2 linked regions of the Nodosilinea sp. E11 genome follow. The protein of the gene in region 1 interacts with the protein of each later gene in a pairwise test. Links are inferred from orthologs where the notes say so. Each region holds a gene or a part of one and is shown in the gene's direction. Other genes may lie near its edges.

Region 1 (8,094 bases):
TCTTTGCCGTTAGAGACCACCACCAGATCAAGGCCTTGATCTTCCGCCAGCTTAAGCGCATCGCGGGTTTCCATGAGACCTCGGTTTTGGTTCTCATGATCGATCAGGAACACCTGGGGTGAGCGAATTTGCCGGTTTACCAGTTGCGTCTTAGAAATAAGTCGTCCCTCTCATAATTCAACAATGGGGCCAGGCACTTAGGGGCGAAGCCTCTGAATGGAGCGCTGGCTAGTGTACCGTACCCTAAGCCTAGGGAGCACTATCCAATAGGATATCAATAGAATAGCCCAGCTTCTAGGGGGTAGATGTGTCAAAATATCCGGTCTTAACAAAACAGTAGATCACCCAGGAAATTAGGGCTTCATGCCACTACCCTGGGGGCATACAGACGTCTTAGAGGAGGCCTATGGCCGCATATTTTGCCACCGTTGCCCGTGGGCTAGAAGCCCTGGCCGCTCAAGAACTAGAATCTCTCGGTGCCCAGGCAGTGGCACCGGGTTTTTGTGGAGTTGCCTTTGAGGGCGATCGCGAGCTGCTGTACCGGGTTAACCTGTGGTCACGGCTGGTTTTTCGGGTGCTAGTTAAGCTAGCCGATTGCCCCTGCCACGATGCCGACGATCTCTACCAAGGCATTCAGAGTATTGACTGGCGGCCCTACCTGTCTCCTGAGCTCACCTTTGCGGTCGATGCCACCGGCAAAAATAGCCGCCTGAACCACACCCACTTCACAGCTCTTCAAGTCAAAAATGCCGTGGTTGACCAGCAGCGCCAGCACTGGGGCGATCGCTCGACTATCGACACCCAACACCCCGAGGTGCGGCTGAATGTACACATTCAAAACGATACTTGCACCGTCAGCCTCGACAGCTCGGGCAGCAGCCTGCACCGGCGGGGTTACCGCCCAGCGGTTGGGGCCGCGCCGCTCAAAGAATCGTTAGCCGCCGCCCTAGTCAAGCTCACCGACTGGCCTGGCAACGTCCCGCTGTTTGACCCGCTGTGTGGCTCTGGCACGCTGCCGCTAGAGGCCAGCCTGGCGGCGTTAAATATTGCTCCAGGCCTCTTTCGCGAGGAGTTTGGCTTCCAGACCTGGCCCGATTTCGATGGCGACCTGTGGGATCGCCTGTGGCAGGAAGCCGAGGCCAGTCGAGGACCAGACTTAGATACCTGGGTGGGGGGGTGCGATCGCGATCCCGACATCATTCAGCAGGCTCAGCGCAACGCCCAACGCTGCGATCTGGCTGAGCAGATTAAATTCTGGGCTGCCGACCTAGCCGACCTAGAGGCCCCCGCCGACAGCGGCTATCTGCTGTGCAACCCGCCCTACGGCGAACGGCTGGGGGCCGACGATGACCTCGGGGCCTTCTACAAGTTGCTAGGCGACGTGCTCAAGCAGCGCTTTAAGGGGTGGACAGCCTTTGTGCTCAGCGGCAACAAAGCCCTGGCTCGACATATTGGGCTGAAGTCGGCCCAGCGGGTGGCCGTGTATAACGGCACTCTGCCCTGCCAGTGGCTGAAGTATGAGCTGTATTGAAGCCTATGTTGGGTTAGCCCTCAAACGTGGCAACCTCAGAGGTTGGATGACCAGGCTCCGAGTTCAGTGCATCTAGACTCAGGGCATCTAGGCTATGGCCCAATTTATCGGCCAGGCCCTCTACCCAGGCTTCGTCTTGGCGGGTGTAGCTGCGGGGGGCGTTGGCCGCCAAAATCAACGCGCCATCTTTACCCATGGGCTGGCAGATCACACCCTGGGTGTTTTCGGGTAAATAGTCAAACTCGACTCGCCCAGGGTAAATGCTGAGATTAACCAGATAGATGGCTTTGCCAGTCTCAAGTACCCGCTTCAGAATGGGGCCAGGAGTAACCTCGGCCTGGGGGGGTAAGATACCGCGCCGCAGCAGCACTTTGCCCTGGTGATAGACCACGACCGAACGGGTGACGGTGTTGGTCAACAGCAGATGCGAGGCCCAAGCCAGCTCAGTCTTAGTGGCTTCTGACAAGGCTGCGTCGAATTCTAGACCGGCTTCGCCTACCAGGGTAACCGCCTCCGGAGCGATGGGCTGAACCCGCTGCCAGATCAAGCCGGTCAAAATTAGCACGGCGCTCAAAATAACGCCCATCACGTCGGAGCGAGCCTGGGACTCGGTGAGCATTGGCGTGAGTACGCGGTTGAGCAGCAACAAAACGCCGCCTAGCCCCCCGACCACTAGGGGAAGCCGCCGCAGCACCCGATTTGGGTCAGTTTGCGCCATGGTTTAGAACGATCTCCCCTGCACTACTTCGTTAAGACGATTTTAAGGGAGCTAAGCCGCTCAAGGGGGAAATCAGACTGCAGGGTGCTGGCCTCTCAGGCAGAGAGGTCAGCACCCTGCCGCCTGCCGCGTTAGTTGTGGCAACCGCAGCCCGTGTGACCACAGCCCGTAGACCCCTCGGGGTGTCCGTTGGCACAGGCATCGCTGCAAAAATAGTGGCCGTCTTTCTCTAGGGCTTGGCTAGTATCGACAACGCACAGGCAGGAGTCGCAGGCGCATTTCATCTGAGTAACGGTAGTCATGGCAGGTTTCCTCTTAGATAAGTGAACTAGACTATTGCTCAAACACTTGAACAATCGTTCATAGATAGACAATAACACATGAACAGGTATTCAGGCATTATTTGGCCGTGCAATTTGCAGTGGGACGGGGCGATCGCCTAGAGGAGATAAGCTGGTTCTGCCTTAGCGCCTGTCTCAGCTCTAGCGGGGCTGGCACGACTGGTTCTTGTTTTGGGCAAAGGTGCTGGTTGAGATGGAATACTTTTAGCAATGGCTGCTGGAGAACGATTATGGCTGACCCGGTTCCCGCCGCTGAGTCTACTGCCGGTGCCCAGAATACTGGTGCTCATAGTGCCTGTGCCCACGAGGCCGGGACACCAGCGGTGGCAGAAATTTTAAGCATCGACAAAGCCCAGCGCATGGCGGAGTTTTTTGGGGTGCTGGGCGATCCCAATCGCTGGCGCATTCTCTCGGCTCTGGCCCTAAGAGAAATGCGCGTGGGGGAGCTAGCCGCCGCCGTAGCCATGAGTGAGTCGGCAGTGTCGCACCAGCTGCGGATTTTACGGGCGACGCGCCTGGTTAGCTACCGCAAGCGCGGGCGCAACGTGCTCTACTGCCTCAAAGACGACCATGTGTTTAACCTCTACCGCGAAGCCTCGGAGCACCTAGATGAACCTATGGAAGAGTGAGGTCAAAGGGGATGGGTCGGCAATGGCTGAGGCGGGGCATACCCACAGGATTCGGGGTTAGCCCACCAACCTGCTTTCACTGAGACGGTAGACTGAAGTATTGTCGGGTTGTCTTATAGTGCTATGACCGTTTCTCCCGTCGCCCAAAGCGCAGTTCAACCGCTGCTCAGTATTGCCCAGGCTACGCGTCAGGCCGCCCAAACCCTGGCCAGCCTCTCTACCGCCGAGAAAAACCGAGCCATTGAGGCCGTAGCGGCAGCCCTAGAGGCCAACGCCAATGAGATTGTGGCGGCTAACCAGGCCGACTGCGAAGCCGCTGTAGCGGACCAACTGGCTAAACCTCTCTACGGTAGGCTCAAGCTAGATGAGGTGAAGTTGGCGGGGGCGATCGCAGGTGTGCATGACGTGGCGCGCCTACCGGATCCGGTAGGCCCGGTGCAAATTCACCGAGAGCTAGACGAGGGGCTAGTGCTCAAGCGGGTTGCCGTGCCCTTGGGAGTGCTAGGGGTAATTTTTGAGTCTCGCCCCGATGCGGTGATGCAAATTTCAGCTCTGGCGATTAAGTCGGGCAACGGCGTGATTTTGAAGGGGGGCAAAGAGGCCGTGTGCTCTTGCACGGCTCTGGTCAAGGCGATTAAACAAGGCTTGCAGGAGGCGGGGGTAGACCCCGAAGCCGTGCAGTTGCTTACCACCCGCGAAGAAACCCGCGCTCTGCTAGATCTAGAAGGCTATGTTGATCTGATTATTCCGCGCGGGTCTAATGCCTTTGTGCGGTTTGTGCAAGACAACACCCGGATTCCGGTGTTGGGTCATGCCGATGGGATTTGCCACCTGTACGTGGATCGAGAGGCAGATCTAGATCAGGCGGTGGCGATCGCGGTGGATGCCAAGACCGCCTACCCCTCCGCCTGTAACGCCATTGAAACCCTGCTAATTCACCAAGACATTGCGGCGGTGGCGCTACCGCCCCTAGCGACAGCCCTGCGAGAAGCCCAGGTCGAAATTCGCGGCGACGCCCAGGCTTGCCAGATCGTGCCCTACCTGGTGCCCACCACCGCAGACGACTGGGCCACAGAGTATAGCGATCTAATTTTGTCGGTGAAGGTGGTGGCGTCAACGACCGAGGCGATCGCCCACATCGCGACCTACGGCTCTCGCCATACCGAGGCGATTGTCACCCGCAACCCGGTCACCGCCGCCTACTTTATGAACCGAGTTGATGCAGCCGGGGTCTATCACAACTGCTCGACCCGCTTTGCCGACGGGTTTCGCTATGGCTTTGGGGCCGAGGTGGGCATTAGCACCCAAAAAATGCCCCCCAGGGGGCCGGTGGGGCTAGAGGGATTGGTCACTTACAAGTACCATCTGGTGGGCGATGGCCATGTCTCCGCCACCTACAGCGGCAGCGAGGCCAAGCCCTTCACCCATAAAGATTTGCCGCTCTAGGTTAGAGTCGAGCCCCAGGAGCAGCAGCTATGGAACGTGTCGTCATTATTGGCCTGGGTCTGATCGGCGGATCGCTGGGGCTAGATTTAGTGGGCCAGGGCCACAGCGTGGTTGGCATTGCCCGCCGCGAGGAGACGGCTCAGGCGGCTGTGGCGATGGGGGCAGTTACCGAAGCGGCCACTGACCTAGGGTTGGTAGCAGGGGCCGATATGGTGTTTATTTGCACCCCCATTGATGCGGTGGTGGCCACGGCGGCGGCGATCGTGCCCCACCTGAGCCCAGAGGCCGTAATTACCGATGTGGCTTCGGTGAAGGGAGAGTTGGTACCAGCGATCGAGGCGCTGTGGCCCCATTTTGTCGGCGGACACCCGATGGCGGGCAAGGCCGAGGCGGGGCTGGCGGTAGCCGAGGCAGGGCTGTTTCAGGGACGTCCCTACGTGCTGACGCCTACCGAGGCCACGAACCCAGCGGCACTGGAGCGGGTGAGGGCGATCGCCGCCAGCCTGGGCGCTAACCTCTGCCAGTGCAGCCCCCCCCAACACGATCGCGCCGTCGCCTGGATTTCGCACCTGCCGGTGATGGTCAGCAGCAGCCTGATTCTCGCCTGCCAGGAGGAAGCTGACCCAGCTATTCTGGCCCTGGCTCAAACCTTGGCCAGCTCAGGCTTTCAAGACACCAGCCGGGTAGGCGGCGGCGTGCCAGAGCTGGGTACCCTGATGGCCCGCCACAACCGAGCGGCCCTGCTAGAAGCCCTAACCCAATATCAGCAGCAGCTAGAGCAGATGAAAATGCTGATTTCTGCCGAAGACTGGGACGCAGTGCACAACACTCTTACCCAGGCACAAGCTGCCCGGCCTGCCTACTTGATCTAATACTGAATCCTGTTTGGTGACCCCGGTTCAGCAGGGCGCATGCCATGCGACCCTATGGTTTGGCCGTTTGGGAATCGGGGTTATGCAATTCGGATTCGGTATAACGAGAAATCCAGTTGCTTTAGGGAGACTGAGAGCCAGGTCAAACTATTACTTCGCCGGGTACACGGGTTCTTTGTCGATCACCACCGGTTTTTGATATAGCAGGGCGGTAAAGGTCACTGTCGAGCCCAGCCCTTCGCCCATGCTGATGAACTGCACCACGCCGCCCATGGCCTCGACCAAACGCTGGGAAATGGCCAAGCCTAAGCCGGTGCCGCCGTACTGGCGGGTGCGATCGCCGTCTACCTGACTAAAGCTTTGAAACAGCCGGTCTTGCTTTTCGAGCGACACACCAATACCGGTGTCGGCCACACTAATTTTGACCAGGCCAGGCCAGGGTTTACCTTTATATTCGACCTTTTGCGGTTTCACCTCGGCGCTGATGGTAACCCCGCCCTCATGGGTGAACTTAATGGCGTTGCCCACCAGATTAATCAGCACCTGGAGTAAGCGTTGGTAATTGCCGTTGACGGTGATATCGTCGCGGGTGGCGGGCAGCAAAAGCTCTAGATATAGATTCTTTTGGTTAGAGAGCGGGCGCATAAAGGTTTCCAGATCCGCCAACAGCTCCCTAAGGCTGATCGGCCCCATGTCGATCTGCATTTTGCCGGCTTCAATCTTGGCGATGTCGAGCACATCGTTAATTAGTTGCAGCAGGTGAATGGCTGACTTGTGAGCTTCTTCGATGAACTCTTCCTGCTCGGCGGGGTCGTCGGCCATGCCGTCAAGCACCAGCTTGAGAAAGCCAATCATGCCGTTGAGGGGAGTGCGCAGCTCGTGGGAGGTGTTGGCCAGGAACTCGCTTTTTAGCCGTGAGGCTTCTTCGGCCTGCTGGCGGGCTTCTTCGGCCTGGCGGCGGGCTTCTTGAAACTCGCGCTGTTTTTCCATCAGGCTGGCGTTGGCCTGCTGGAGCTTAATGGCCAGGGCGTGGCTTTCGCTGAATAGGGTGGCATGGGCGATCGCAGTTCCCACCTGATCGGCCAGATCGACCAACAAATTTAGCTCTACCTCTGTCCACACCCGAGTAGGCCGGTCGTGGAGCACAATGAACCCATTGATGGTGTTTTGGTAACGCGTAGCCACCGCCACGATCGACGGATCCGCTGGTTGCCGAGGTGGTATCACCCCCACCGGAGCCTGGACAGCGGCGCTCAGGCAGGGGGTTTCGGCCAGTAACCACACCTGCCCCTGACAGGTCGGCAGATCGTTAAATTTCACATATTCAGCAGCGACCGTGACGGCTTCGGGAGCCGTATTGGGGGCGACGGCACAGCTACAAACCAAGCAGCGGTCGACCTCAAACAAATCACCCAGTCCCTCCACCGTTTGCTGGCGAATGATTTCTAAGTCCAGGGTCCAGCGTACGTTGCGGGTGATTTGGTTGAGCCGAGGCGAGTAGGTCTGAAGCTGGGTACAGATTTCCGAGGCTGACTCTGGAGCTACCGCAGCTGGTGCCACGGCCCGGAGCCACAAACTATCAGCCAGACCGTTGAGGTCGGCCAGGTAGCCCGTAGCAGCAATGCGAAACAGCTTGCCATCAAGCCCTAGCAGAGGTTGTAGCACCCACTGCACATCAAGACTGTGGGACCCCAAGGGGCAGCGACCAGACAATTGCACAGGTTCGCTTTGGGTAGCCAAGCGGCTGAGGGCATGGCCCAGGGCATAGGGGGTGGTAAAGGCCACAACTTCGGCGAGCGATCGCCCGACCCAGGTAGCTGTCAGCGCTGGCGGTAATACGGATGCGCCCAGGGTTTGGATCGACTCCACTATGCCACTGGGGCTAAGCACCATCATCCAGGCCGACACAGGTTCGCCTGGGGCCATCTCACCGGCTGCGGCCAGAGTACGGAAGGAACGTCGCGATCGCATAGCAGTACGGAGCCGGAACGCTCCCATAGTAACCAACTCAACCGACCAATGGCTCTAGTTAAGGCAAATTAAGGAACGCAGGCACCAAGCTCTAGGGTGCCCGAACGAGGTCTCAACACCTCACCTGACACCCTAGCCGCTCTATCTTCGAGCTTAGTAAATCTTTGAGTTAGTCGTTCCACTCGCCCTTGGGGGGCACCGTGGGGTTGCGGGGCAGGTGGCGCACCAGGTCGTCTTCGTAGCGGCGATCGCCCCGCAACCACTGGCGCAGCGCCACATCGATCACCTTGCTGGGGTCAGAGGACAGGTGAGAAACCTGGTCAAGCAGGTCTTTGTCGATTTGCACAGAGAGGTCAACTTTTTCCGCCGACCGCTCGCCGGAAGGAGGTGCAGAGTTTTGCATAGTGGGTGCCCTAAGTGCCGAATAAGTCATGTATAGTCTCCAGTCTAAGCCCTGGGGCGGGTGGGTTTGCCCCTAGCCTGTGCCGCCTGCTTGACTATAGGTCTTGGGACCTTGACATAATAAATTTACCCCATCCTGCCTACCCCTCCAGCCTGCCCCTAGAGCATTAGCTCAAACGAGGGA
Region 2 (5,321 bases), 670 kb from region 1 along the record:
GGGTGGGGGTGCCCTGCAATTGCATGACCTGGGCTTCGCTCGATCCTAGCGTCCAAGTGTCTTGGGCGGCTTGAGCCGAGAGTATCATAGACCCTTCGCCCAGCACCTTGAGGGTGCCATCGGCGTTGTTGTACTGCTTGACGTAGCCGTTGTTGAGCTCAATGGTGCTGTTGCCGTAGCGCAGGGTTTGCTGGCAGGTGTTGGGAAACTGGGTGGTTTGGGAGGGAGTGCCCTGAATCGCTAAGACTAGGTCTAGATCAGAACCCAGGGTCCAGTAGGTTTTGGCGGTTGGAGTGCTGCTGGGGCGGCTGGTGACGTTACTCTGGGCATATTGCAAATTGCGCCCGTACTCGGCAATTTTTTCTTGGGCCAGACTGCCCTGGCCACTGGCCTGAGGCACCAACTGCATAAAGCCAATGGCCTGCTCCCACAGCATGGCTACTTCGGCCCACTCTTCGCTAAATTCGGCGGTTTGGGTGAGCTCGGCGGCTGACATGGCCCGCTCGCTGCCCTGGTAGAAGGGGTTGTCTACGGCGGCGGCAGCAGCGCGATTGGGCGGCCATGACCAGGCTCGCGGCTGAGAGGTCACCAGTGAATATCCGCCGGCAAGGGCCAGGCCTAGGGATAGACCAACGGCCCCCCAGGCTAGCCGTTCTCGCAGGGCTTGGCCAGGGCGTTTGAGCTCAAATCGATACAGTGTTTGAGGATGTTGCCCGTCTAGCTCAGGGTGGCTACGTTTGGTCATAGTAATTAGTGAGGAGTACACAACCCCAGAAACAATCTAGGTGGCTATGGGTGGGGTCCCACGAACCCGGAGCTTCCATGACAGTCAACCTGACCGCATCAGGGACGATGGGAGATGGCGGGCATCTATAGCTCTACCCTAAGACGGAGGATTACTATAGATATACTCAGCCAATCGGATGATTTTGAAGATCTTCCTCACCCTATCGTAGGAAATTGATCTAGGATTTTAGGCTTTCTGTAATTTATGGAAGCTTATTTAAACTGCCCTAGTCTGTCAAACTTCCATCACTCCCGCCTCACCATTTCTTGACTTCGCTAGGTTGACCGCTATGGATGCACTACCGCTGCGCTGGGATCTGCCCCCGATCGAGGCTTGCCCCGATCGCTGGGTAGAGGCGGTGACTCAGGCTCTGCCGGGGGCTCAGCCGTCGCGCTGGTTGGCCCAGGTGCTGTGGCAGCGGCAGCTCTGCGGGCTTGAAGAGCTGCCGGGCTGGTTAAACCCGGCGGTGTATCGGCCTACCCCCGCCAGCGCCTTTGGGGCAGAGATGGCGATCGCCATTGAGCGCCTTAAACAGGCGATCGCGGCCGATGAGCAGGTGGCGATCTGGGGTGACTTTGATGCCGACGGGGTGACCTCGACCGCTGTGTTGTGGGATGGGCTGGGGCAGCTAATTCCCAAGGGCGATCGCCTCACGTACTATATCCCCAACCGTCTGAGCGAGTCCCACGGGCTGTCACGGCGGGGGCTTGACCAGCTAGCTGAGTGGGGAGCCACGCTGGTGGTGACCTGCGACACCGGCAGCACCAATGGGGCCGAAATTGCCTACGCCAAGGCGCTCGGCCTGGAGGTGATTGTCACCGATCACCACACGCTGCCGGAGGGAGAGCTGGGCGCGGTGGCCCTGATCAACCCCCGCTCTCTGTCGTCCGATCATCCGCTGGCGACGCTGTCGGGGGTGGCGGTGGCCTACAAGCTACTGGAGGGCCTCTACGCCGCCTTGGAGTCGCCGCCGCCCCTGCCCCTCGACCATGTTTTAGACCTGGTGGCGATTGGCCTAATTGCCGACCTAGTAGAGCTGCGGGGCGACTGCCGCTATCTGGCGCAGGTGGGGTTGACCCGGCTACAAACCCAAACTCAGCCCCATCCGCCGTACCCACGGCCAGGGCTGGCAGAGTTGTTGGCGCTGTGCAAGCGCACGGGCGATCGCCCCACCGATATTTCCTTTGGTCTCGGCCCCCGGATCAATGCTGTCAGCCGTATCCATGGCGATGCCAGTTTTTGTGTGGAATTGCTGACGAGTCAAGCTGGCTCTCGCACCAAAACCCTGGCCCATGAGGCCGAGTTGGCCAACACCCGCCGTAAAGCCCTCCAGCGCGACCTCTACAACCAGGTGATGGCACGGGTCGCCCAGGTCGATCTGTCTACGACTCGCTGTGTGGTTCTGGCCGACGAGCAGTGGGAGCCAGGGCTGTTGGGCCTGGTGGCAGGGCAGGTAACCCAGGCCCTGGGGCGGCCCACCATTTTGCTGCGCCTCGATCCGCCACCGGAGGATGGCAGCCCCCCTATGGCCAGGGGGTCGGCGCGATCGGTAGCGGGGCTAGATCTCTACCAGCTGTTTCAGGCCCAGGCCGAGCTGCTGACTGGCTTTGGCGGTCACCCGTTGGCGGCGGGGCTTACCCTGCCGGTGGCCCACATCGATGTGCTGGCGGCGGCACTCAACCGCATGGTGCGCGAACAGTTGGGGGGGGACGGTGCACCTCAGCCCGCGCTGGCGATCGATTTAATCGTGACGGTGGCTGAGCTGGGTCAGCCGCTGTTTCGCGAGCTGAAGGGGCTCGAACCCTGCGGTATGGGTAACCCAGTGCCCAAGCTGCTGATTCGCAATGGGTGGTTTAGAAATACCTCGCACCGAAAACTGCGCGATCGCCACAACAAAACCGTGGGGTTCATCAAAACTGAATTTGAGCTGTGGGACGACACCGCTCAGACGGGCTTTCCTGGGGAGTGGTGGGGCCACTACCGCGATGAACTGCCCCCCGGTCGCTGTGACCTGGTCGTCGAGCTAGATTTCAACAGCTATAACGGCTACCACGTCAAACTGGTGGATGTGCGTCCGGTGCTTGTCGAGACGGCTGTTGCAATATCCGACCAGATACTGCCTATTCTCGACTGGCGGCAGGCCACCCCCGCCGCCCAAGATGCGGCCCTAGTCGTTGACCAAGCCCCTACCCAGTGGCGCGATTGGCAAGATTGGCAGCGCCAGGCCGTCCAGGCTGGGTTGCCCGTGGCGCTGGCATTTTCCTTGGTGGTCGATGACCGCTTGCCGCTAGATCTGTGGCAAGAACTGGTGGGCATTGCCAAATACCTCGCTCGTACGGCAACGGTGGTGACCAGGGTACAGCTAATGCAGCGGCTGCGGCTGTCTCCCACGAGTCTGTCGTTGGGGTTGGCCGCCTTGGCAGCGGTGGGCTTTGAGATAGTTGATGACCTAGAAACCCTGGCGATACAGCCTGCTCCCGACCCCATCGAGTCTGACTCGGTAAGCCCTGACCCAGCCGCCGTCAGGCGGTTTTTAGATGCCCTGCAAGAGGAGCAGTTTCGCCGTCGCTATTTTGCCCAGGTGCCGGTGAGCGCCCTAGGGCACGACCCCAGGTTTGGGTAGGGTCACATTCCTGATAGGGTGAGCATTACCCCCCCTTAGCCCTTGTTATGACCGACTGGTTCTATCCCTTGCCGCCCCTGATTGAGGGCACTCTGCTAAAGCGCTACAAGCGATTTTTTGCCGATATTGAACTCGAAACTGGGGAGGTGATCACAGCCCACTGCCCCAACACGGGGCCGATGACTGGGGTGTGCCACATCGGTGGGCGAGTGCTGGTTTCCCAGAGTTCTGACCCCAGGCGCAAGCTGGCCTACACCTGGGAACTGGCGGAAGTTAACGACACGGTGCCCACCTGGGCCGGGGTCAACACGGCGCTGCCCAACCGGGTGGTGAAGTCGCTGCTAGAGGCGCGGCAAATTCCAGAACTGGGTGACTACACCACCATTCGCCCAGAGGTACGCTACGGCGGCGATGGTAAAAGCCGAATCGATTTTGTGATCGCTGGGGAAGACGCGGCTCCGATCACCTATATCGAGGTGAAAAACACCACCTGGGCCAAGGGTACCCTGGCGCTATTTCCCGATACGGTGACAACCCGTGGCCAAAAGCACCTCAGAGAACTGACGGCATTGATTCCCACCGCCCAGGCGGTGATGTTGTACTTCATTAACCGGGGCGACTGCACCGCGTTTTCGCCCGGCGATGAGGCCGACCCCACTTACGGGCTGCTGCTGCGCGAGGCGATCGCTAAGGGAGTGCAGATCTTGCCCTGCCGCTTTGACATTACTCCCGCCGGCCTGCGTTACCTGGGTCTCGCCCCGCTTGTTTTAGCCTAAGACCAGATCCTGCAAGGATGAAGGCGATCGCGCCCCAATGGCAGCCGTTGATTGAGGTAGGACACCCTGACAGGCGGAATTTTCTGGTAGGGGCATTGCACGGCAATGCCCTGCATAAATAGGCAGGCTAGCGCGCCGAGTAAGTCAGCGATCGCCAGGCAAAGTGGGGCAACGCCAGCATGCGACGCCAACGCCAGGGCTCTTTGTAGAGGCGGTAGAGCCATTCCAAGTGGTTGCGGCACATCCACTCGGGGGCGCGAGATTTGACCCCAGCCCAGATGTCGAAACTACCGCCCACGCCAATCCAAACGCTGTTGGGGCAGAGGTGACGATGTTCACGAATCCACAGTTCTTGGCGGGGTACGCCCATGCCGACCAGAATAACGCTGGGCTGGAGTCGCTCCAAATGCCGCAAAAAATCGGGCTGGTCTTCAGGCCCGAGGTAGCCGTGCTGGGTGCCAGCAATCTGTAACCCAGCCAGTTGCCGCTGCCAGTAGAGCCCGGCGCGATCGGCCACGCCGGGCACGCCACCGTACATGAAAACTGTTTCTTGGGGGGATAGGCGCTTGAGCACTGACGCCGCCAGCTCAATGCCCGGAGCCCGCTCAATGCGCTGCCCTTTGGTGCGAAAGTACAGCACCACCCCAGCCCCGTCAGGAATGACTAGCTCAGCATTGAGAATGACCTGGCGCAGGGCCGGGTTTTGGTCAGCCTGCATGGCCATTTCGGCGTTGAGGGTAACCACATGGGCACCGTGCCCCTGACGATAGTGATCGATCAGCCAGCCCGCATAGTCGGCCCGCCAGTGAACGGGTAACCCCATGACTTTCAATACATCTGGGGTGTTTGCTCGATTTGCCAACGTCATGTTTACTCTCCCAACCCTCGACCCTAGGCTAGAGCGCTAGATGCCTGGTGGCAACGCCCTTTGCCCATTAACCATAGAGACCATACCTCGAAATCGAATTAATGTGTCGTATTTCTCAACATCGTCGGCAAGACTTTAACGCAGCTGCCTCTATTGGTCTAGTGCTTCTAAGGCCAGGCGGGCACGGGCCTGTACGGCCAGGGTGTCGTCGTACTGCGCTTGTTCGAGGGCGGCTAGAATCATTGGCTGTTGCGTCGCAGGCTCTAC

What was found. Proteins that work in one complex are often made in the same cells at the same time.
Region 2: the proteins of RRF56_RS12620 (region 1) and sfsA interact in binary tests that used the Escherichia coli proteins (3 or more experiments, as listed by UniProt). The link is inferred for Nodosilinea sp. E11 from one-to-one orthologs.

The regions. Positions count from the first base shown.
Region 1 is NZ_CP136520.1:2,327,412-2,335,505, forward strand. What follows is about bases 2,603-5,503. They hold RRF56_RS12620 (glutamate-5-semialdehyde dehydrogenase), read left to right. Parts: upstream 2,603-3,342; coding sequence 3,343-4,665; downstream 4,666-5,503. Other genes in these bases: RRF56_RS12615 (ArsR/SmtB family transcription factor), read left to right, coding at 2,950-3,219; RRF56_RS12625 (prephenate/arogenate dehydrogenase), read left to right, coding at 4,695-5,503. Outside these bases: infC (translation initiation factor IF-3), read right to left, coding at 1-158; RRF56_RS12600 (class I SAM-dependent RNA methyltransferase), read left to right, coding at 407-1,531; RRF56_RS12605 (cofactor assembly of complex C subunit B), read right to left, coding at 1,545-2,249; RRF56_RS12610 (metallothionein), read right to left, coding at 2,381-2,551; more of RRF56_RS12625, read left to right, coding at 5,504-5,537; RRF56_RS12630 (ATP-binding protein), read right to left, coding at 5,688-7,508; RRF56_RS12635 (hypothetical protein), read right to left, coding at 7,678-7,911. UniProt on the Escherichia coli protein: Catalyzes the NADPH-dependent reduction of L-glutamate 5-phosphate into L-glutamate 5-semialdehyde and phosphate. The product spontaneously undergoes cyclization to form 1-pyrroline-5-carboxylate.
Region 2 is NZ_CP136520.1:1,662,486-1,667,806, reverse strand. The notes cover bases 2,597-5,321. They hold sfsA (DNA/RNA nuclease SfsA), read left to right. Parts: upstream 2,597-3,457; coding sequence 3,458-4,186; downstream 4,187-5,321. Other genes in these bases: RRF56_RS09750 (HEAT repeat domain-containing protein), read right to left, coding at 5,205-5,321; RRF56_RS09755 (WecB/TagA/CpsF family glycosyltransferase), read right to left, coding at 4,314-5,054; recJ (single-stranded-DNA-specific exonuclease RecJ), read left to right, coding at 2,597-3,410. Outside these bases: RRF56_RS09770 (hypothetical protein), read right to left, coding at 1-745; more of recJ, read left to right, coding at 1,077-2,596. UniProt on the Escherichia coli protein: Binds to DNA non-specifically. Could be a regulatory factor involved in maltose metabolism.